DNA from 3 places in the Geobacillus lituanicus genome. Region 2 is predicted to be linked to each of the others. Evidence: riboswitches for the same ligand, from Rfam matches in the RefSeq annotation. Region 2 holds a riboswitch; each other region holds the start of a gene.
What was found. A riboswitch is a leader RNA that binds a small molecule or an ion and turns the genes downstream of it on or off. The one in region 2 is predicted to bind cobalamin.

Region 1: it holds a riboswitch for cobalamin, as region 2 does, so the genes downstream of both, ACR1UW_RS12300 (ABC transporter substrate-binding protein) here and ACR1UW_RS06020 (ribonucleoside-diphosphate reductase subunit alpha) in region 2, are expected to answer to the same signal.
Region 3: it holds a riboswitch for cobalamin, as region 2 does, so the genes downstream of both, ACR1UW_RS10455 ((2Fe-2S) ferredoxin domain-containing protein) here and ACR1UW_RS06020 (ribonucleoside-diphosphate reductase subunit alpha) in region 2, are expected to answer to the same signal.

What each region holds. Positions count from the first base shown of each region.
Region 1 is NZ_CP194773.1:2,413,199-2,420,857, reverse strand. Features, by position in the region: gene ACR1UW_RS12320 (RNA-guided endonuclease InsQ/TnpB family protein) at 242-1,489, shown strand; gene ACR1UW_RS12315 (IS66-like element ISGst1 family transposase) at 1,707-3,155, shown strand; partial or broken gene ACR1UW_RS12310 (IS982 family transposase) at 3,461-3,642, shown strand; gene ACR1UW_RS12305 (NUDIX hydrolase) at 3,688-4,155, shown strand; cobalamin riboswitch at 4,225-4,423, shown strand; gene ACR1UW_RS12300 (ABC transporter substrate-binding protein) at 4,563-5,519, shown strand; gene ACR1UW_RS12295 (FecCD family ABC transporter permease) at 5,506-6,540, shown strand; gene ACR1UW_RS12290 (adenosylcobinamide amidohydrolase) at 6,537-7,659, shown strand, end outside.
Region 2 is NZ_CP194773.1:1,189,461-1,197,119, reverse strand. Features, by position in the region: gene ACR1UW_RS06040 (hypothetical protein) at 77-541, opposite strand; gene ACR1UW_RS06035 (2Fe-2S iron-sulfur cluster-binding protein) at 678-1,031, shown strand; gene ACR1UW_RS06030 (HD domain-containing protein) at 1,161-1,697, shown strand; gene ACR1UW_RS06025 (ribonucleotide-diphosphate reductase subunit beta) at 2,157-3,197, opposite strand; gene ACR1UW_RS06020 (ribonucleoside-diphosphate reductase subunit alpha) at 3,308-5,590, opposite strand; cobalamin riboswitch at 5,720-5,915, opposite strand; gene asnB (asparagine synthase (glutamine-hydrolyzing)) at 6,117-7,659, opposite strand, start outside.
Region 3 is NZ_CP194773.1:2,050,691-2,058,349, forward strand. Features, by position in the region: gene ACR1UW_RS10425 (sirohydrochlorin chelatase) at 1-524, opposite strand, end outside; gene cobJ (precorrin-3B C(17)-methyltransferase) at 562-2,343, opposite strand; gene ACR1UW_RS10435 (energy-coupling factor ABC transporter ATP-binding protein) at 2,408-3,196, opposite strand; gene ACR1UW_RS10440 (energy-coupling factor transporter transmembrane component T family protein) at 3,202-3,927, opposite strand; gene ACR1UW_RS10445 (energy-coupling factor ABC transporter substrate-binding protein) at 3,911-4,204, opposite strand; gene ACR1UW_RS10450 (energy-coupling factor ABC transporter permease) at 4,209-4,952, opposite strand; partial or broken gene ACR1UW_RS10455 ((2Fe-2S) ferredoxin domain-containing protein) at 4,953-5,352, opposite strand; cobalamin riboswitch at 5,538-5,731, opposite strand; gene rraA (ribonuclease E activity regulator RraA) at 5,790-6,275, opposite strand; tRNA gene ACR1UW_RS10465 (tRNA-Gln) at 6,512-6,583, opposite strand; gene ACR1UW_RS10470 (glycerophosphodiester phosphodiesterase family protein) at 6,759-7,640, shown strand.

The sequences.
Region 1 (7,659 bases), 1.2 Mb from region 2:
GAGGAATTTGAAGATTAAAGATGTATTTGGGGATTTGCCTACACTTACTACTGAACGTTTAATATTAAGAAAATTAACGTTAGATGATGCATATGATTTATCTTAATTAGGCGAGAAGACTCCCACTTCAACGAAGCGAAGCGGAGTAAGTGGGAGATGAATCGCCTTAACTATATTTTGCTGAAAATTAGGATAGATTCAGTAAAATATAGTATAATATAGTTAGATGGGAGGTGAAAAAATGTATTTTTGTATCAAACAACAGCTAAATGGTTTGACCAAAGAAGAATACTTGACTCTTCGAGAACTGTGCCATATTGCCAAGAACATGTACAACGTCGGATTGTACAATGTCAGACAATACTATTTTGAACACAAGGAATTTCTTAATTATGAGAAAAACTATCATCTTGCAAAAACGAACGAAAACTATAAGCTGTTGAACAGCAACATGGCACAGCAAATTTTAAAAAAGGTTAATGAGGCTTTTAAATCTTTCTTTGGCTTAGTAAAACTAGCCAAACAAGGCAAATATGACTACAAGGCTATCAGTATCCCAAAATATCTTAAAAAAGATGGCTTTCATTCACTGATCATTGGCCAGATTCGTATAGACGGCAACAAATTCACGATACCGTATTCTCGCCTATTTAAAAAGACTCACAAGCCTATCACGATAACGATTCCGCCTGTGTTACTTGACAAAAAGATTAAGCAGATTGAAATCATTCCTAAACATCATGCCAGGTTCTTTGAGATTCAGTACAAATATGAAATGCCTGAAGATCAAAGAGAATTAAATGACCAAAAAGCACTGGCGATTGATTTAGGAGTGAATAATCTTGCCACTTGTGTCACATCAGACGGCAGATCGTTCATCATTGATGGGCGGAGATTAAAAAGTATTAATCAATGGTTTAACAAAGAAAATGCCAGACTTCAAAGCATTAAAGATAAGCAAAAAATCAAAGGCACCACTCGTAAACAAGCTTTGCTTGCTATGAATCGCAATAATAAAGTGAATGATTATATCAACAAGACTTGCCGTTACATCATTAACTACTGTATTGAAAATCAAATTGGCAAACTTGTCATTGGCTATGCGGAAACATGGCAACGCAATATGAATCTAGGAAAAAAGACAAATCAAAACTTTGTCAATATTCCTCTCGGTAACATAAAAGAAAAACTAGAATATCTTTGTGAATTTTACGGCATTGAATTCTTGAAACAGGAAGAATCCTATACGTCTCAAGCCAGCTTTTTTGACGGCGATGAGATTCCTGAATATAATGCCGACAATCCAAAAGAATATAAGTTCAGCGGCAAACGTATTAAGCGCGGCTTGTATCGAACAAAGTCTGGCAAACTAATTAATGCTGATGTCAATGGCGCATTAAACATCTTAAAGAAAAGTAAAGCTGTAGACCTGAGTGTCTTATGCTCTAGCGGCGAAGTGGACACGCCTCAAAGAATAAGGATTGCTTGAAGCAGTCAAACTTCTTTGGAAGCCCCCACTTCAAATTTTCGCTAGAAAATTAAGTGGGGGTAGTTCACTTGATTATGCGTCAAATCCGGAAAACTGCAAATATTTACCTTGGAGACCTCATCATACGTAACTATTCAGCCACATCATAAAGTGAGCTGAATATTTTCTTCTTTCCTTGTCTATGATGTGAATACTGATAGACAAGGAGGTGAATCACATGTTGACGGTACAACAAGCTGTATTTACAGTTGAGGGCTTAATCGGCAAAGTCCAACAACAAAAGCAGCTCATTACTCACCAACAACAAGTCATTGAGCAACTGTTGAAAGAAAACAAACAACTACGCAAAGAAAATGAACAACTGAAGTACCGTGTTCAAGAGCTGGAAGCACGCACGAAAAAAAACAGCTCCAATAGCCATTTGCCCCCATCTTCTGACCGTTTTGAGAAAAAGCGTTCCTCCCGCGAGCCGTCTGGCAAAAAGCCTGGTGGGCAAGAGGGACATGAGGGGAAGACGCTCCGTCAAGTGGAACATCCACATCATCGTGTCGTCCACCGTGTGCATACGTGTCAAGGATGTGGAGCTTCTTTGCGTGAAGTCAAACCGTTCAAAGTCGATATCCGTCAAGTGTTTGATGTCCCTCCTGTGGCGATCGAGGTGACACAACATGAACGTGAAGTGAAATCGTGTCCACATTGTCGATGCGTGCAACAAGCCGAATTCCCATCCCATGTCACGAATCATGTGCAATACGGTCCACGGCTCACGGCGCTCGTTGTTTATTTACATCATATCCAATTGATCCCGTACAAGCGTTTAAGTGATACAATCGAAGCGTTATATCAACACTCGATTAGTACGGGAACTCTTGCCAATATGGTGAAACGAGGACGCGAATCGTTGGAATCAAATATGGACATCATCGAAGACGCCTTACTTGAATCCAACATCCTGCATGTCGATGAAACGAGTTTGCGCATCAATGGGAAACTCGCATGGGTGCATGTCGCGTGTACATCGAGATATACATACTTGGCTCCTCACGCTTCTCGTGGAAAAAAAGCGACCGATGATATCGGGATTCTTCCCCGATATGAAGGGACGATGATGCACGATGCGTTCGGTACATATCCGAAATACACACATGCCACCCATGCCCTTTGTCATGCCCACCATTTGCGTGAGTTAAAAGGATTCATCGAACAGGGGCATACGTGGGCGATGCGCATGACCACGTTTCTGTTAGCCGCCAAGCAAGCCGTCGAAGCCCATCACGGTGCACTTTCCGAAGAAGAAGCGAGACGGTGGGAACGAGTGTATGATCGCATCCTAGAAAGAGCACAACACCGATTAGAAACGATGACGCCTCTTCCGAAAAAAGCACTCGCTTTTGTTCGACGCCTTCAAAAACGAAAGGAAGAAGCGCTGCGTTTCTTACGTGAAGTACATGTTCCCTTTGATAACAACCAAGCCGAACGCGATCTTCGCATGGTCAAAGTCAAAGAGAACATTTCGGGTACGTTTCGCGAAGAAACATTCGCGCAGTCGTTTTGCATCGCAAGAAGCATCGTTTCCACACTGACGAAACACGAAAAAAACGTGTGGGATTCGTTATGTCTTCTGTTGGCAGGCGAAACGATCGATCGAGTTCTTTCCGCTACCTAGGGCATTTTCTATGACCGAAATGCCCTATTTGTGCTGGGCTTTTTTATACACTAGCACTGGGGTGAATAGTTACGTTCAATCTTTAAGAGTTTTACAAAAGTTAGGGATGCAATTTGAAGGGGTTATGAGAGAACATTGGTATATTAAAGGTAAATTTAGGGATATGGCTATATACTCTATTCTAAAACGAGATTATTTTAAACCCGTGGTGCTAGATAAAATCAGACGAGCATAAAAATAGTCCTTGTATGAAAATTTCCTTTTAAAATGAAAGTGCTCACCTAACATTAGAAAGGAGAAATCCCATACAAGAGCGTCTTCATTTTACAACGGATCAAGCGGAAATTCAAAAGCAATATACGGCGATCTTGTTCTTGGTATCAGCGCAACTGTCTGGCGGCTCTAAATGTATTGTAGCGCTGAAATCGTCATTTGTTAAAGCAAGGAAATGGGTCATAATCGCCATTCATATTCTTGGAAAGTTGTTTTGTTTGGAGAGGGCTAGGATCATTCCGCGATGTAGGAGGAGAGCTTGATGGATAAACACCAACAAGCCATTATCACCGTTTCAGCCTATATTACGAATGACACGGGAGAGGTTTTGCTTGTTAAAAGCTATGACCGCTCCGATACGTGGGAAATGCCGGGTGGACAAGTTGAACCGGGCGAGCCGCTCGATCGGGCCGTTCATCGCGAGGTGCATGAAGAGACTGGCGTTGACATCCGTCTCATCGGGGTCAGCGGCGTGTATTACAATGAAACTAAAAATATCATAAACATTGTATTTAAAGCGACATATGTGAAAGGAAACGTTTCTCCCCAGCCTGAGGAAATTCAAAAGGCGAAGTTTGTGTTGATCGATGAGTCGAATATTGATGAATATGTGACATGGCCGCATTTGAAATCGCGGGTGCTCGATGCGATGAAAAGGGGATGCTCTGTTCCTTATGAAGCATGGGTCATGAATCCGTCTCGATTGTCTGCAAGAGTGGGAAGGTGAAGTGCTGTAAATTCATAGTTGTCAAATGCCAGGCCTTGCTTTAATATAAAAATGTCCATATCCGATAACTAAATCAATTCGCAGCAAGGCGCCGAAACGGCTTAATAGGGAATCCGGTGGGAATCCGGAGCTGTCCCCGCAACTGTCAATGCGGACGAAATGAAATCGCCACTGTACGGACAGATGGCTTGCGCTGTTTTCCGTACGGGAAGGCTTCAGAGTAGGATGAAGCATGAGCCAGTAGACCTGCCTTGCTTGCCGCAGTTTCCGAATCTTCGGGGGGTGAGACGCGGAAACAGTCGCATAGGGCATTGCTGTGCCCATTGGCGGTCTGTTTCGCGCTCATTCCCCGTTCGGACGGAATGGGCTTTTTTGTTGTACATACATCATCGAAGGGGGAATGACGGATGAAACGTTGGACATGGCCGGCGGTGGTGGCGGTGTTCTTCCTTTTGGCCGCCGTGCTCGTCGGCTGTGGCGGGGCGAATGGCAGCACCGAGCCTGCGAAAAAAGAAGAACCGAAAACGGAACAAGCGGCGTTTCCAGTGACGGTGAAAGACGGGCTTGGCGAGGATGTCACGATCAAAGCGGAACCGAAAAAGATCGTCTCGCTCATCCCAAGCAATACGGAAATCGCCTATGCGTTGGGGTTGGGCGATAAGATCGTCGGCGTCAGCGATTTTGACAATTATCCGGAAGACGTCAAAACGAAAACGAAAATCGGCGGCATGGAATTCAACGTCGAGAAAATCATTTCGCTCAAACCGGATCTCGTCTTGGCCCACGCGTCAAGCGCCCATAACTCGCGCGATGGCCTCAAGCAATTGAAAGACGCCGGCATTACCGTGCTTGTCGTCAATGACGCGAAGTCGTTCGACGATGTATATGCGTCCATCGACTTGATCGGCAAAGCGACCGGGACGACAGACAAAGCGAAGCAAGTGATTGATGAGATGAAAGAGAAGCTTGCGAAAATCAAAGAAAAAGCGAAACAAATCCCGGCGGACAAACAAGCGAACGTCTGGATTGAAGTGTCGCCGCCGCCGCAAATTTATACGGCCGGCAAAGGGACGTTTATGGATGAGATGCTTCAAGTGATTTCGGCGAAAAACGTCGCCGGCAGCTTGGAAGGCTGGCCGATGGTGACGGAAGAAAAAGCCGTGGCCTATAAGCCGGATGTCATCATCACGACATACGGCGGAGCGAAGCAAGTGTTTGCGCGCGCCGCTTGGAAAGACGTGCCGGCGGTGAAAAACAAGCGGGTGTATGACGTCAACACCGACTTAGTAAGCCGCCCGGGTCCGCGCCTTGTCGAAGGGGTCGAGGAACTTGCCAAAGCCATTTACCCGGATGTGTTCAAGTAAAATGTGGATGTATATATTGGCCGTCACCGCGGCCGTGTTATCGCTTCTCGTAGGGGTATCGACAGGATCGCTGTCGATTCCCTTTTCTTCTATTGTCCGCATTTTGGCGGCTGAATGGTTCGGAGCGGCGCTGCCTCGCCACATTCCAGCTGATTGGGTGCCGATCGTGATGGCGATCCGCTTGCCGCGCGTCGTGCTTGCGTTTTTGGTCGGGGCGTCATTGGCGCTGGCCGGGGCCGCGTTTCAAGGGCTGTTAAAAAATGCGCTCGCCGATCCGTACACGCTCGGCGTCTCGTCCGGCGCGTCGGTCGGGGCGGTGCTCGTCATCTTTCTCGGCTGGCAATGGCCGTTCTTTGGCACGTTTACGCTGCCGGTCGTGAGCATCTTGTTTGGCATGGCGACGCTTGCCGCCGTGTTGGCGTTCACTCGCGCTGTGGAGCGGCGCATGTCGGTTGAGACGATCATTTTAGCCGGCATTATCTTCGGCGCGTTTTTCAGCGCGTTCATTTCGCTTATGATCGCGTTGACCGGGGAAGAATTGCGGCAAATCATCTCATGGCTGATGGGGAGCGTGGCGATGCGCGGCTGGAAATACAGCGGGCTGTTGCTGCCGTTTTTTCTCGTTGGGGCCGCAGTGCTCATCGCCAACAGCCGCGAGTTGAACGCGTTTGCCTTTGGCGAGGCGGCGGCGCTTCATGTCGGCGTTGATGTTACGCGCCGAAAAGTCATCATTTTGACGGCGGCGGCGCTGCTCACCGGCGCGGCGGTGTCGGTGTCAGGGACGATCGGCTTTGTCGGGCTTGTCGTTCCGCATATGGTTCGGCTTGTGTGCGGGCCGAACTACCGGGTGCTGTTGCCGCTGTCGCTCTTGTACGGCGGTGCGTTTCTTGTGCTTGCCGATGTGGCGGCGCGGACGATCATTGAACCGCGCGAACTGCCGATCGGCGTCATTACGTCGCTGATCGGCGCTCCGCTGTTTGCCGTCTTGTTTTTCCGAAAAACGAAACGAAAGATGGGATGACGATGCTCGAGGTGCGGGCCGTATCGCATCGATACGGGCAGCAACAAGTGCTTGATGGTGTGACGTTTGCCGTGGAAAAAGGCGAAATATTCGGCATCTTAGGGCCGAATGGCAGCGGGAAAACGACTTTGATCAAACTCATCAGCAAAGAGCTGCCGCTGGCAAGCGGGGAGATCGTCATCGATGGCCGAAAGCTCTCGGCGCTGTCTGCGAAGCAATGGGCGCGGATGGCCGCCGTCTTGCCGCAGACAGCGGAGGCGGCGCCCGGCTATACGGTGAGGGAAACGGTGGCGCTCGGCCGCTATCCTCATCAGCGCGGCTTCTTTCCGACGTGGACGGAGGACGATGAAGCCGCCCTCCGAGACGCGCTTGCGGCCGTCGGCCTGACGGGGAAAATCGATGAACCGCTCGAACGATTGAGCGGCGGCGAGCGGCAGCGCGCCTATTTGGCCCGCGCACTCGCCCAAGAGCCCAAGCTGCTCTTGCTCGATGAGCCGACGAACCATATGGATGTGAGCGGCCAAGTCCGGCTTTTGGACCGGCTCGCCGAAGCGGCGCACGCCCGCGGCTTGACGGTCGTCGCCGTTTTCCACGATATGAATGCGGCGAGCTTGTATTGCGATCGGGTGCTCGTGCTGAACAAAGGGAAAATAGCCGCGCTCGGCGCCCCTGCGGATGTCATGACGCCGGCGTTGCTTGAGGAAGTGTTTGCCGCGCCGATTGTGCGTCTGGCCCATCCGGCGTCGGCAACGCCGATGTTTTCGTTCATGCCGAACAAGAAGCAAGGGGAATCGCCGGTCGGCGGGCTGCGGCTTTCCTTTCTTGATGACGCCGCTGTGCTTACTGCGGCCGCGCCGCTTCGCGTCCTGTCCTCGGCATTGATCGGCGCCGGATTTCAATGGGCGACCCATTTTGTCAACCGCCAAGTCGGGTTGGATTACGATTGCAGTGATGCGGAAGGAGACATGCGCCGCTATTTGGAGCAGCACGGGTTTCCGCCGGAACGAACGGTCGGCATGATGACGGCGGTTGATGTCCGGGATGCTGTTTGGCTTCAGAAAGAAGGGGAAGCGTTTTCGGTTGCGGTCATGGCGACCGCTGGCGTCGGCAATGCCGTCG
Region 2 (7,659 bases):
TAGCCACATCCGCTGCTTGCAACAATCGAAACGCCCAGCGGATTTACAAACCGCTGGGCGTCTTGCTAGTTGGCCATCAAGCCGTGCGGGCTGCTTGGTCTTGAACGTTCGAAACGAGCAGCGACAATTCGGGGCTGAGCGCCTCAACACCGATGTCATCGATAATCATTTTCGCTTCCCGCCAAAAATGAACGGTATAACTGCCTTCATAAATCTCAAAGAGGCGTTTTAAATAGCGCCGCTTGTTGTTGATGGCTTCCCGTTTATAAGCGGCGTTGTTCAGCTCACGAATTTTTTTATGTTCAGGCGCAGAGATGACGCTGATGTCATGAACGTTGACGATGAGCCGTTCCCCTTGTTCGGTCACAAAACCGACCGAATAGTATTGGGCGCCTAGTTGATCGATATGAACGATGCAGACGTTTCGATATTCTTCGCCGGAACGGAGGCGGAGAAGCGCCGCTTCCACCGCGCCGCCGACTTTTCGCTCGTTGGCCAAAATCGCTTTCATATCGCGCAGTCCGTTCATCGGAATGCCCATGGTGTCTCCCCCTTGTCCCTAGCCAAGATGGCGTTTTCGCAATTCCTTTTACTATTATGATACCAATCATTCATTCGGATGTAAATGAGATTCATTTTCAAACTAACCATGTAATTTAAAGGAGATGTGTAAAAAAATGGGTAAAACATTCACGGTCGGCTCACTGAAGCCTGCCGTCCGGCCATCGGAGCGCTCCATTTCTGCCGCGCCGCCTAAGCCCGATGGGCCGTCCGCCGTGCGGCCGTCTGTCATTCAAATCGAACAAAAAGGGAAAACGTTCACCGTGCAGCCAGCCCCCGGCGTTTCGCTTCTTGACGCCGCCCTAGGACAAGGTGTTCTGCTCGATCACAAATGCAAAAAAGGAACGTGTGGCCGTTGCATGGTCACCGTTCTCGCCGGCGCTCACCTTCTCGCTCCGAAAACGCGGCGCGAGCGCGAAAAAACGGATCAACCAGCCAAACGGCTTGCCTGCCAAGCACAAATCCAATAAGCCGAGCGCTATTTTAGCACGATCGGCTTATTTTTTCCCATGCAACCGCTCCCACCTACTTTCTCTCATTGCCTGACTCTTTACGCCATGGTATGATGGTGAGAAATACAAAAAACGGAGGGGATGCCTATGAGAACGGTCACCTTAACCGACGTCTTTGCCCATCCGATTGCGCAAAAATATTTAAAACGATCCGGCCTCGCCCATGCCATCACCGCGGCGTACCATGCCTACCACCTTGCCCTCCGCCACGGAGTGAACGTCGACTTGGCGACAAAAGCGGCACTGCTTCATGATATCGGCCATTACACATGGTACAAAAACGGCCGTTGGGACTACGAACAATACCGGCAAAACGACATCCATGCCATCAAAGGGGCCGAGCGCGCCCATAAGCTGCTGATCCGCCTTGGCGAACATCCGCAAAACGCTAAGGAAATTGCCCTGGCGATTTTGCTTCATACCGATTCCTACCTTCCAGAAGGAGAATGGAAACGAACGCCGCTCCAAGCCATCGTCAAATGGGCCGACGAAGCCGACGAGGAGCCCGGCGGCCGCCACCATTATCGAACGATCAGCGACGACTTAGCGTGGAAAAAAATCCGCCAGCTCGACGAACTCGTCAGCCGTCAGCACGCCCAAAAGTGGCTCGGAGATATCATTTGAACAGTTGCTTTAATGTCGTCATTTCCCGTAAACAGGAAACGAGATATCGCCACAAACCATGTCTGCTCTGAACGGAAGCAGCTCACCCTTGAATCAGGTGGGCTGCTCGCGCGCCAGCAACACCAAGTCCCATCCCCATTGAATGATACATCGTTCGCTCACATTTCAAGACTGCTTGGCATCATCTGTCCTGCTAAAACGCCCGCTGCTGTTCGTTCAAAACTCATATTTCGCAATCTTTGCATAATATACAAAAAACAACCTCAATATTCACATAAAAATAAATGTTTTTCCAAATATTGTAAAATAACTAATTTTTATTCGTTAAAATCAGGCTTACTTTGAATTTTTATTCAGGGTGCGAAATGTAGGTCAAAAAACGGCAAGTCAAGCAAAAGGCGAACGGCCTTGCCTGACAAAAAAGCCACGCTGACCGTTGTCAAACGTGGCTTCTCTCATTTATAACTCATCAAATCCGTTGTCCACTTGCACTTTCGTATATTGGCGCGGTTTTTGCTCGAAGAAGTCTGATTTGCCGAGGTCGACTTCTTCATACGCTTTAATCCAGCGGAGCGGGTTCGTCCGATAGCCGTCAAACGGGCGGTCAAAACCGAGCTGATGAGCGCGGACGTTGGCGTAAAACTTAATGTACGCTTCCAAATCAGCCAAGTCGATGCCATCGATGTCATTCCCGATGATTTCCCCGGCCCATTCGATTTCCAGCTCTGCCGCTTTCATAAACGTGTTCCGGACGAAATCGGCAAGCTCCGGCGTCCGATACTCCGGGTATTCGTTCAACACTTCTTTGAAAATTTTCGCAAACAAATCAACATGAATGTGCTCGTCGCGGTTGATGTAATTGATCATCGTGCTCGTCGCCACCATTTTTTGCTGGCGCGCAAGGTTGTAGAAGAACGCAAACCCTGAGTAGAAAAACAGTCCTTCTAAAATGACGTCAAAAACGATGGAGCGCAACAAGTTCTCCACATTCGGCTCTTCCGCAAACGCCTTGTAGCCGTTCGTCACAAAATCGTTCCGCTTGCGCAGCGTCGGTTCGTTTCGCCAAAAGTCGAACACTTCATCTTGCTTTGCTTTCGGCACAAGGCTCGAGAGCACGTACGAATACGAATGGTTGTGAATGACTTCCTGCTGGGCAAGCATGATCATCAAGGCATTGATGCTTGGATCGGTAATGTAATCCGCCACACGTCCCGCGTAATCGGTTTGAATGCTGTCAAGCAGCGCCAACAGGCCGATGATTTTCAAAAACGCCTCCTGTTCGCGGGCGGTCAGCTGCGGAAACTGCTTCACATCTTGCGCCATATTGATTTCAAACGGCGTCCAAAAGTTGGCGAGCATTCGCTTATATTTCGCATACGCCCATGGGTAGGCAATATCGTCCCAGTTCAACACATTCGAGCAGCGGCCGTTGATGATGCCCGTCGAACGGTTCGGCGCCTCCGGATCCATAATCGGTCGTTTGACTAAGCCGATCGTCATCGTCCATTCCTTCCTTTCGTTTTCTAGTATCATGTGCGCGGCCAACCGCGGACGCCCCTCCCGCACAAGGAAGGGAAAGCCCGACCAAAGGCGTTTGTTGCGCCCCATGGTCAGCTCGCACAAGAATCGCACTCGTCGATCGTCCCCGATGTCGAACGCACGTAATACGTCGTTTTCAACCCCGACTTCCACGCCGTCAAATGCAAATCGAGCAACTCTTTTGCCTTAATCGTGTTCATGACGTAGAAGTTAAAGGAGATGGCTTGGTCGACATGGCGCTGGCGGGCGGCGTTTTGCTTGATGCTCCAACGTTGGTCGATATGGTACGCCGATTTGTAATACCATGTCGTCTGTTCGTTTAAATCCGGCACCGTAACGGGAATCTTATAATCTTTCTTTTCCTCGGCGTATACTTTTAAGAAAATGGGATCAATGCTCGCCGTGCTGCCGGCGATGATCGACGTCGAGGCGTTCGGCGCCACCGCCATCACATAGCCGTTTCGCATCCCATAGCGGGCCACATCTTGCTTCAGCCGATCCCAATCGAGTTCACCGTGGCTTTCGTAGCCGCGCCGCTCAAAATAAGCGCCCGTCTGCCAGTCCGACCCCGGAAACGCCGGGTAGCTCCCTTTCTCTTTGGCGAGCTCCATGCTCGCTTGAATCGCCAAATACGCGATCGTTTCATACAGCTCGTCGGCATAGCGGACCGCTTCCTCCGACTCCCAGCGAATGCCTTTTAACGCCAACAAATGATGCCAGCCAAAGGTTCCAAGCCCGACAGCGCGGTATTTTTGATTCGTCAGGTCGGCTTGCAGCACCGGAATATTGTTTAAATCAATGACATTATCGAGCATCCGCATTTGAATCGGGATCAGCCGCGCCAAAACGCCGTCGGTCACCGCCCGCGCCAAGTTGATCGACGATAAGTTGCAGACGACAAAATCGCCTGGGATTTTCTCAATGATGATCGTCCCGTCTTTCACATATTGCCGCTTCATCACCGTTGGGCTTTGGTTTTGCGCGATTTCCGTGCAAAGGTTGCTGCAGTAGATCATCCCGAGATGGCGATTCGGATTTTGCCGGTTCACTTCATCGCGGTAAAACATAAACGGCGTCCCCGACTCGAGCTGGCTGCGCATGATGCTTTTCATCACTTCGATCGCCGGCACTTTTTCTTTCGACAGTCTTGGTTCGTTGACACATTGCCAGTATTTCTCCCGAAAGCTGCCGCACCCTTTTTCCTCATCATAAAAATCTTCCAAGCTAAACCCCATCACCTTCCGCACTTCATGCGGATCAAACAAATACCAGTCGCCGCGCTGTTCGACTTGCTCCATGAACAAATCAGGGATGCAAACGCCGGTGAACAAATCATGCGTCCGCAGCCGTTCGTCGCCGTTGTTGAGCCGCGCATCGAGAAACGCAAAAATGTCTTTATGCCATACATCCAAATAGACGGAAATGGCTCCCTTTCGCTGTCCTAACTGATCGACGCTCACCGCTGTATTGTTCAACTGCTTCATCCACGGGATGACGCCGGAAGAGACCCCTTTGAATCCTTTAATGTCGCTGCCGCGCGAACGGATTTTGCCTAAATAGACGCCGATGCCGCCGCCCGATTTCGACAAATTGGCGATGTCGGTGTTGCTGTCATAAATCCCTTGCAAGCTGTCATCGACCGTGTCGACAAAGCAGCTCGACAGCTGGCCGTATGACTTTCCGGCATTGGCAAGCGTCGGCGTCGCCACGGTCATGTATAAGTTGCTTAACGCCCAATACGCTTCCTTCACCAACTCAAGCCGCCGCTTGGGTGGTTCATTCACCATTAGCGTCATGGCAATGACCAAAAACCGCTCCTGCGGCAATTCATACAACCGCCGCTCATAATCGCGGGCCAAATACCGGTCCGCGAGCGTGCGCAGCCCAATGTACGTAAACAGCTTGTCCTTCTCCGGATCAAGAAACGCACCGATGGCGTCGACTTCTTCTTTCGTATAACGTTCAAGCAAGAACGGGCTGTACACCCCTTGTTCCGTCAGCGCAACAAGCAGCGAGTAGAAATCGCCATACCGCTCGCGTTCATCGTACCTGCGTTGCCGCGCCGCTTCACGGTACAATTGCCGCAAATACAGCCGGGCGCACACAAACGTCCAGTCCGGCTCCTCCTCACTAATATACGACAGCCCTTCCAAAATGGCGGTTTGATACAGCTGCTCGAAGGTGACCATCTCTTTTCGGCTGAGAAGCTGCCATACACGTTCTTCATATTCCTCGAGCGACAAACGGACAAAGTCTGCCGCCGCCTGCTCCACCAACCTAGCAAACTCCTCGCGCGAAAATGATTTCTCTTTTCCTTGATCATCGACAACAATAGACTTCGTGGACACTGTCATTCGTTTCCCCTCTCCTCCATAAAAAAATCCGCTCGGGCAGGCGAGCGGATGAAACGACAGACGGAAAAAGGCAGACGAACCCCTTGTTCTTTTCCCCTATCGTTTCATCTTCTCACACCCCGAAGAACATGAAACGTTCCAAGCAAGGCAGGTCTCCTGACTCGTGCATCGTCCTACTTTGGGGCCTTCCCAGCGGCGCGCCGAACAGCTCTTGCCGCCAGTGGCCATCCCATTTCGTCCGCACATACAGTTGCGGGGGCAGTTCCGGATTCGCACCGGATTCCCTATTAAGTCCTGATGGACACCGTTGCTTAGCAGAACAATATGTAGTTGTAAAAAAAGACCTCAAAACCAATATATAGTAGTTTAGCATCCTGATGGAACAAGCATATACCAAAACCGGGAAAATTGCAAGAGCGGGAGAAAGCAAATTTTCTCTTTCGCTTCGCCAAAGGCAAGGAAACTGTCCGCACCATCGAAAAAGGCGTTCTAGGTGTCGCCCTTAGAACGCCCTGTCGTTTCCCTGCTACGCCTCCAAAACAGACGCTGGCCGCTTCTCGTTTTGTACGGATGGAGCAAAATCGTACTTCTTTTCCACATACACTTGATGCCAAACCATAAACGCCAAGACCGTCCACAGCTTGCGGCTGTGGTCCGCCTTGTGGCGGGCATGTTCATCCAGCAGCCGATAGAGCACGTCCTTATGGAACAGATGATCAGTTTCGCTTTCGTTGATGAGCTGTCTCGCCCAGTCATACATTTCGTTTTTCAGCCAGTGGCGAATCGGCACGGGGAACCCTAATTTTTTCCGGTTTAACACATGATCCGGTACGATGCCCTCGGCCGCTTTGCGCAAAATATATTTCGTCGTGCCGTTGGCTGTTTTCATGTCAGGGGCGATTTGCCTAGCAACCTCAAATACCTTTTTGTCTAAAAAGGGAACGCGCAGCTCAAGCGAATGGGCCATCGTCATTTTGTCCGCTTTGACTAAAATATCGCCCCTTAGCCATGTATGAAGATCAATATACTGCATCCGGTTGACGGGTGGGTAATGAAGCGTTTCGCGGTAAAAAGGAGCCGTCACCGCCGTATATTCGCGCCCCTCTTGGTACGTTTTGATCAACGCCGCTTTTTCCTTTTCGCTATAGATTTTCGCATTGCCGACATACCGCTCTTCAAGCGGCGTCGTGCCGCGCTCCAAAAAGCTTTTTCCTTTCATCCCGTCCGGAAGCATCTTCGCGATCACCCGCAACACCGCTTTTACGATGTTTGGCATGCGCGCAAACAGCCGCAACGACTCTGGTTCGCGGTAAATGTTGTAGCCGCCAAACAGCTCGTCTGCCCCCTCACCGGAAAGCACGACCGTGACATGTTTTCTCGCCTCACGGGCCACAAAATAGAGCGGCACAGCTGCCGGATCAGCTAATGGGTCATCCATATGCCACATGATTTTCGGCAGCTCTTCCATATACTCCTGCGGTGAGATGACATAGCTAATGTTGTCTACCCCAAGCTTCTCTGCCGTTTCTTTTGCGACATCGATTTCACTGAACCCTTCCCGCTCAAACCCGACGGAAAAGGTCTTCAGGTGCGGATGGAATTGTTTCGCGATGGCGACGATGAACGATGAATCAATGCCTCCCGACAAAAACGCACCGACCGGCACATCGCTGCGCATATGGACGTTGACCGAATCAAACAGCGCATCGCGGATTTTCTTTACAAGCTCCTCTTCCGATTGGCGAATGGGGTCGAAGGATGCCTTCCAATAACGATGAATCGTGAGCGGTTTTCCGACTTTTTTCTTGAGATAATGCCCCGGCTCCAGCTTGTAAATGCCGGCCGACATCGTCAGCGGCTCAGGGACATATTGGAATGTTAAATAATGCTGCAGGGAATCACCGTTTGGCGATTCCTGTCTGAGGGCCAGCAAGATGCTTTTCTTTTCCGAAGCGAAAAACGTGCGGTCTCCTTGCTCCGCATAAAAAAACGGCTTAATGCCGAACGGATCGCGCGCCGCAAACACCGTTTTCTCTTGCTTGTCCCAAATGACAAACGCAAACATCCCG
Region 3 (7,659 bases), 860 kb from region 2:
GGCGTCGTCACCCCCATAAACGCCGGCTCGATGAGCGCATAGCCCGTTTGTTCCCAAAACAAGCGGGCGATTTTATACAAGTCGCTGTTCGCGTCCGGGTCGCTCCCGCCGCGGCCGAGCAAAATGACCGCTGTGCCGTCGTCTGGCTCTTCCGGCCGCTCGCCGATTTCTTGCAGACGCTCGCGCAAAATCGCGAACGTCTGCTCATGAACGCCGATCGGCCGTCCATATCGAAACATGATGTGCGGATAGCGCGCTTTCGCCTCATCGATTTCCGCTGGGATGTGCAGCTTCGAATGCCCAGCCGGCAATAAAATGAGCGGAATGACCGCCACTTCCGCCGCTCCGGCCTCAACGCACCGCGCGATTCCTTCGCTGATCGACGGACGGCCAAACTCTAGAAAACTCGTTTCAACATGGAAAGAAGCAGAAAGACGCGGCCGCAGGCGGTCGACAAACTGCTGTACTTGCTCATTTCCTTCCGGGTCGCGGCTTCCATGGCCGACAAACAAAATGGCTCTCATATTCGCTCTCCTCTCTTTTATATCGCTCCATCCGAGGTTACTCACCGCATGCCGGCGTTTCGATCTTCGCCGCCGTCTTGGCCTCCTCGTACGAAAAGCGGCCGATTTGTTTCACGCGGGCAAAAAACTTATGAAATCGTTCGTTCGGATGAGCATGTTCTTTGTACTGTTCAATGATGTCCGCCACAATGGCCACCATCTCTTCCGGCGGGATGCCTTCCGCAACGAGCTGGCCAGGATGGGCGTTGCGGCCGACCGTTTTCCCGCCTAAAAACAAGTCAAATTTCCCTTTCCGGTACACAAGCCCGATGTCTTCGCGCACCGCGCCGTAGCATGCCATGCCGCAGCCGTTGATGCCAAGCTTCAACTCTTTCGGCAGCGCCATGCCCCCAAATCGCCGCGCCAATTCCTCGGCATATGGAATCGCGTCTTTTTTCTCTCCATCGCAAAAGTCGCATGCCTTCACCGTCAGCACATCACCAACCGGCATCACCATCAGTCCGACAGCAGCGAGCCGATCGACAAGCCCTTTTGGATCCTCTGTCACCCGCTCGATTTTGATATAATGATCCGGCGTGTACGTCATTTTCCCGTCCGGTCCGACCGCTTCGGCAAGCGCGATGAGCTGCTCCGGAGTAAACTGCTTGTTGGCCACCCCTGGGCTCACTGCCGCTTCGAACAGCACGGCGGACGCCTTCTTTGTCGTTCTTCTTTCCAATGCTGCAAGCGCGTCCTCCGCTGTTTCTCTCACCCGATGCAACAGAGCGGATGACGGCCGGTTTTCCGTTTGGACGAATGGCTCCTCCGGCAGCGGAAAAGCGGAAGCTGCCGGCGCCAATCCAGCTTCCTTCGCGGCCGCGTCCACAGCCGGCGGCAAAACCGCTACGGCGGCAAAACCGCGGTCTTTCTCGTCCCCGAAAGCGGAGGCAGCCGCGGCAAACGGCCGAAACGCTTCTCCGTTTTCTTCGTCCGGCTCTCTCAGCGGCTTCGTCTGGTCGAGCGCCCATGGCTCCGCCTCTTTGCGCAGTCGCTCATGCGGCTTGAGCGGCTGGACGGCGGCAGTCAACTGGTATTTGCGCTGGTAGCCGCGCGGCGTGATCATGAGCCCATCGTAAACAAAAGTCGTCGAGTTGCCGATAATGACCGTCGTCAACATGCCGATTTCATGGTCCAGCATATGCGCCAAGTCGGTGAGGACGATATGCTGACGCTCGCGATACGCGCTTTTTACCAGACCGACCGGGGTCTCCGGAGACCGGTGGCGAAGCAGGATGCGCTGCGCCTCCACAATCTGCCGAGTGCGCCGCCCGCTTTTCGGGTTGTACAGCGCGATGACAAAATCGGCCGCCGCCGCGGCGTCAATCCGCTTTTCAATCAGCTCCCACGGCGTCAAATGATCGCTCAAACTGATCGTACAGGCATCGTGCATAATCGGGGCGCCAAGCAGCGCCGCGCACGAATGAATCGCGGAAATGCCGGGGATGACTTCGACTTCAATCGGACTCGCTTTCGTCCACCCTTTTTCGATCAACACTTCATACACGAGCCCCGCCATGCCGTACAACCCGGCGTCGCCGCTGGAGATGACGGCAACCGTTTTGCCGCGCTCGGCCCACTTCACCGCCGCTTGGGCGCGGCTCACTTCTTCGGTCATGCCCGTGCTAATGATCTCTTTTCCAGCAATGAGATCGCGCACAAGTTCGATGTACGTTTTGTAGCCGATGATGACGTCGCTTTCTTCAATCGCTTCCCGAGCCCGTTTCGTCATATGGTCGACGCTTCCCGGGCCGAAGCCGACAATGAGCAATTTGCCGCTCATCATGATCCCTCCTTTTGCCGACTAGCACCCATTTTTCACACTCCATTCGCCGCTCATGTCCCTTTCACGGCGCAACACATCGGGGGACGATCTTTTCCTCTGGCCGCCATGCTTGCCAAAGCCGCACGAACAGCGGAACATCCAAGCGAATGTCCAACAGCCGCTGGCGGTCGGCGAATACGTCTTCGGGCGCCCCTTGCATCACGATCCGTCCTTCGTGCATGACCGCGACGACATCTGCCCACTGCCAAACGAAATCCATGTCATGGGTGGCGATCAACACGGTCGTCCCCGCCTGGTGAATGGCGTCAATTTGTTTGAGAAACTGCTTTGTCTGATGCTGATCCAAATAGGCGGTCGGTTCGTCCAATACGAGCAAGTCCGGCTTGGCCGCCATCGTACAGCAGAGCGTCAGCCATTTTTTCTGTCCGAGACTGAATTGATGGGTCGGGCGGTCCAGCCAAGATTGAAGGTGGTATTCCGCCGTAATCGCGGCAAGCGCCTCCCCCATTTTTTCTCGATCGATTCCGGCATGGACTAAGCTGATCGCCAATTCATCACGCACGAGCGGGGCGAGGATTTGATGCTCCGGGTTTTGAAAGACGATGCCGACTTCACGCCGCCATTGCGTCCAATCAGCGCCGCGTTCATACATGTTGCGCCCTTTCCAATACACCGCTCCTTCCTGCGCCTGCAGCAGCCCGTTCAAATGAAGAAACAACGTCGTTTTGCCGCAGCCGTTTGGCCCGATCAAGGCGCATTTTTTTCGCTCTGGAATTTCCCAATCAATCCCATTCAGCACATACCGTTCTGCTTGATAAGCGTATTTCACTCGTTCCATTCGCAGCAGCAACGTTTTCACCCTTTCCGCCATGCCCACCCAAGCAGCAAGGCCATGATGATGCCGGCCGCAACATCGACAAGAGGCACATGCGCTTTTTCCCGCTGATGCGTATGCCCAGCCGACGCGACGCCTCCACGCGCCGCAAGCGAACGGCTGAACGCTTCATACGACTGCCACGTTTTCATCCATAGTTGGTACATCAGCATCCCGCCATGCCGCCAATGCGTTCCCCCGCTGCGGGCCCGCAACGCCAGCATCAGCTCTGCGGCCGCCTGCTCGAGCAAAAAGATAAAGCGATACATAAGAAAGCAAAGTTCCACGAGCGCCGCCGGCAGCCGCATTCGCCTCAGCACCGCAATCAAGTCCGGCGCCGGCGTCGTAATGAGAAGGAAAAACAAGCACGACCAGGCGGCAAGGGAGCGGACGGCGAGCTTTGCAGCCGGCTGCAGCTGGCTGTCGATGAAAGTTATTTGAAAAGGAACCGACACGGACACAACGAGCGTCAGCAGGCTGAGCCCTAAAAAAACGGAGGCGGCGAGCATCGCTTTTCCATACACGGAAAACGGCACTCGTGCACGAGCGACAATCCAATACGCCATTCCGATGAGCACAAGCCATTGTTCGCGCCAGCCGCCCATCATGACAACGGCAAGCATAACAAACGCCACGATCAGCTTCCACTCCGCCCGCCATGCCCGCAGCCGGTTGTCATACGCCCAACGGTCAAACTCGCGAATCATGGCTGTTTTTCCGCTCCGAACGCCCTTTGTACAACCCGACGACGTAGCCGATCACGCCGGCGCCAAGCGCGGCTTGCAGCGAGAACAGAAGCGTTTCGACTTCGCCGCCTGGAGGGGTGAAGATCGACTCAAACCACGGCCGGTAATGCGGGTTGAGCGTTTGAATGGCTTTTTCCGCCTGATCGTCCGTTCCACCGAATTCCGATCCGCGCGCCCACCAAAGAGGAATGATGACAAGCAAAGCAGCCAGCAACACGAGCAAGCCATTTTTCTTCATCGCATTACGCCCCCTTTTCCTTTTGGAACAGCGGAGAAGCTTGATAGGAGGAAAGCCAGTTCCAGACGATTACCGTTATGATGCCTTCCGTCACCGCCAACGGCACTTGAGTAATGGCAAAAATGCCGGCGAATTTCAAAAACGAGGCGGTGACTCCCCCATCAGGAGACGGAAACGCCAGGGCAAGCTGCAGGGACGTCATGACATATGTAGCCAAATCAGACAAACAAGCGGCAAGAAACAAAGCCGCTCGATTGGATACCGCCCCTTTTCGGCACAGTTGATACACTCCGTACGCGACGAACGGGCCGACGATCGCCATCGACATCGCATTGGCCCCAAGCGTCGTCACTCCTCCGTGGGCAAGAAGCAGCGCTTGAAAGAGAAGAACGACTGTGCCGATCACCACCATCACCCATGGTCCAAACAAAACCGAGCCGAAGCCGATCCCGGTCGGATGCGAGCTGCTGCCGGTGACGGATGGAATTTTCAACGCCGACAATACAAATGTAAACGCGCCAGCTAACGCCATCAGAAGCTTATGTTCGGGGTGCTGCTTCAGCGTATGCACAAGCCGCCGCAATCCGAACACAAAGAACGGCAAAAACAACAGCCACCAAAACAGCGCCCATTTGACAGGCAAAAATCCTTCCATAATATGCATGGCATACGCTTCATTTTCATTCGTCAACAAAAAATAGGAAACGAACAAAGCCGCCATTCCGCTCCATCGAACCGCTCTCTTCATTTATCCCTTCACTCCTTTCGCAGCATGTTCCGTTTTCCGTTTTCCGCTTGGCGCCTCCCGTTCGCCGGCTGGCGTCAACACCAATTCGCCTTCGTATTCATACGTCGCCCACTCCCGCATCGGAACCCCCTCACCCAAATGGGCGCGCACAACCTCCTTCGCCCGCTCCGGCGTCATCTGTCGATACCAGAATGCCTTGCGGATAGACGATCATCACGCACGCGTCTTGGCATCGTCCGTTGCAGCGCGTCCTTGTTGTATGGACAGCGTCGTCAAGCCCGAGACGGGCGATCTCCTCGCGCACCGCCGTTGTCACGTCATCCCCGCCATGGCGGAGGCACGTCCCTCCGTTGCAAATGAGCACATGATGCTTCATTCCCCGCAAATCCCATGTCGCCACCGAATCCCCCCTTTTTGGCTAGAATGATAGAATTTAGACGCAGACAGACGGGCAGGTTTTCGGCAAAAGAAAAAGCACCTCTACAGCAGAGGTGCAGAAAAATGTATACGAAAGCCGTAAACGGCCCAAACAGGCCCAATGCAGCCATCATTCTCCCGCACGTCTGCCTATAGTCCCGTAGGCATCCGTCCGATCCAAACAAGGCAGGTCTCCTGACTTAGGATCATCGCTTGACGGCGTCTTCCCGAAGCATCCTTCAGTGACTTGCTGCCGCAAAGCTCCCCATCACAGTGGCGGGCACCGTGCCGGATTTTCACCGGGCTTCCCTTTTCACCCAAACCCTAGAGCAGGCTTAGGCACCTTGTCTGTTTCTCGCCTATTGATCTTGTCATGGAACAAGCATCCGTTCTCATCGTAGTACAACTTGATGGCAGGCGTCAACCGTTTTTTGCCGACAAATCTTCGCGGGCGACGACAACGCCGTCGGCATCGGCGTACACGTATGCGCCCGGCTCCCAGCGGACGCCGCCGAACTCGAGCACAACGTCGCGGGCGCCTTTTCCTTCTTTTTTGCTTTTCACTGGGCACGTGCCGATCGCCATGACCCCAAGCGGCATGCGGCCGATTTCCGCCGAATCGCGAATGCAGCCGTGGATGATAACGCCGGCAAGCCCCCGGTCGCAGGCGATTTGCGCCAACCGGTCGCCTAATAGCGCCACGCGGCGCGAGCCTTTTCCATCGACCACGAGCACCGTCCCCGGCGGCACCGTCTCGAGCGCTTCACGGACAAGGACGTTGTCCTCAAACACGTCGACCGTCGCGATCGGCCCGGAAAACATCCGTTTTCCGCCGTACGATTGAAACGAAAGTTCGCACACTTGCAACTCATCTAAACATTGATCGCATAAATCAGCTGTTTTCATGATCCTCTCCCCTTTCGTTTTTTTCATTCGCCACCATTCGTCAAAATCCTGCCGACTCCACATTTTTTGCGGCGCTGCTTCTGCTCGGGCATCGGATGCGTGTCCTTGCGGGGCCGCTGAAAACGATAAAAAGATGTTCTCGTCCCCGCTTTCCGGCGAACGAAAAAACGGCCCCGCACAACATGGCGGAAGCCGTTTTGGCCGCCGGGACGAACGAGCCCCGTCCGGTGATTCAGCTGGGCTAGCTGGATTCGAACCAGCGCATCACGGAGTCAAAGTCCGTTGCCTTACCGCTTGGCTATAGCCCAACGTTTTGTTGTCGTTTACAGTATGCGGCATGATGGTGCACGTTATGCATCAACCTGAATATTCTTTTGCTTGATGTGCGACACTATCGGTACAAGCACCCTTTCCCCACTATATCACCCCGTATTCCCCTAACACTTGTTTTCCTGATATGATACTGGAAGGGGAGAGATGTCTATGCGCCGGATCACGGTTTTTCGCTTCTATCTTTGCGCATTGTTTTTGTTATCGCTGCCGATCGTCTTAGCGGCCGCGGCTGCCTGGCAGCCACCCAGCCAGCCGAAAACCACCGTCATCGCCCACCGCGGCGCGTCCGGACACGCGCCGGAGCATACGCTCTCATCCTACCGCCTCGCCGCCCGCATGAATGCCGATTATATCGAAGTCGATGTGCGCGCAACGAAAGACGGGAAGCTCGTTGTCCTGCATGATGCGACGCTCGCCCGGACGACAAATGTCGAAACGGTTTACCCGCACCGGTCGCCATGGCGGGTCAGCGATTTTTCATTGCGTGAGCTCAAAAAATTGGATGCCGGATCGTGGTTCGATCCACGCTTTGCCGGCGAATGCGTTCCGACGCTTGATGAGGTGGTTCGGATGCTGAAAGCGGAACGTGTAAACGTTCCGTTGTACGTCGAAACGAAACAGCCCGGCATCGAACGGGCGGTCGCCCGCCTATTGCAAAAACACGGCGTTCTCCAGCGCGGAAGCGTCATGTTTCAATCGTTCCATCCAGAAAGTTTGCAGGCGCTCCGCCCGCTCATCCCGCGCGGCGTCCCGCTCATTCAATTGGTCGGCGAAAAGGAAGCGCGAAGTGGCCGCGACGAGCTGTTGCAACAAATCGCCGTCTATGCCGATGGCATCGGCTTGCCGCTCTCAGCCGTCACCGAAGAGTGGGTGCGCGCCGCCCATGGCCGCGGGCTCATGGTTCACGTCTATACCGTCAATGAACCACACGATCTCGCTCGCCTATGCGCCATGGGCGTGGACGGTGTGTTCACCGATTATCCAGACCGCCCTGGCCGCATTGCCGCCTGCCGTCGTTTGCCCCGTCATTGACCCGCCTTCAGGGAGCCAG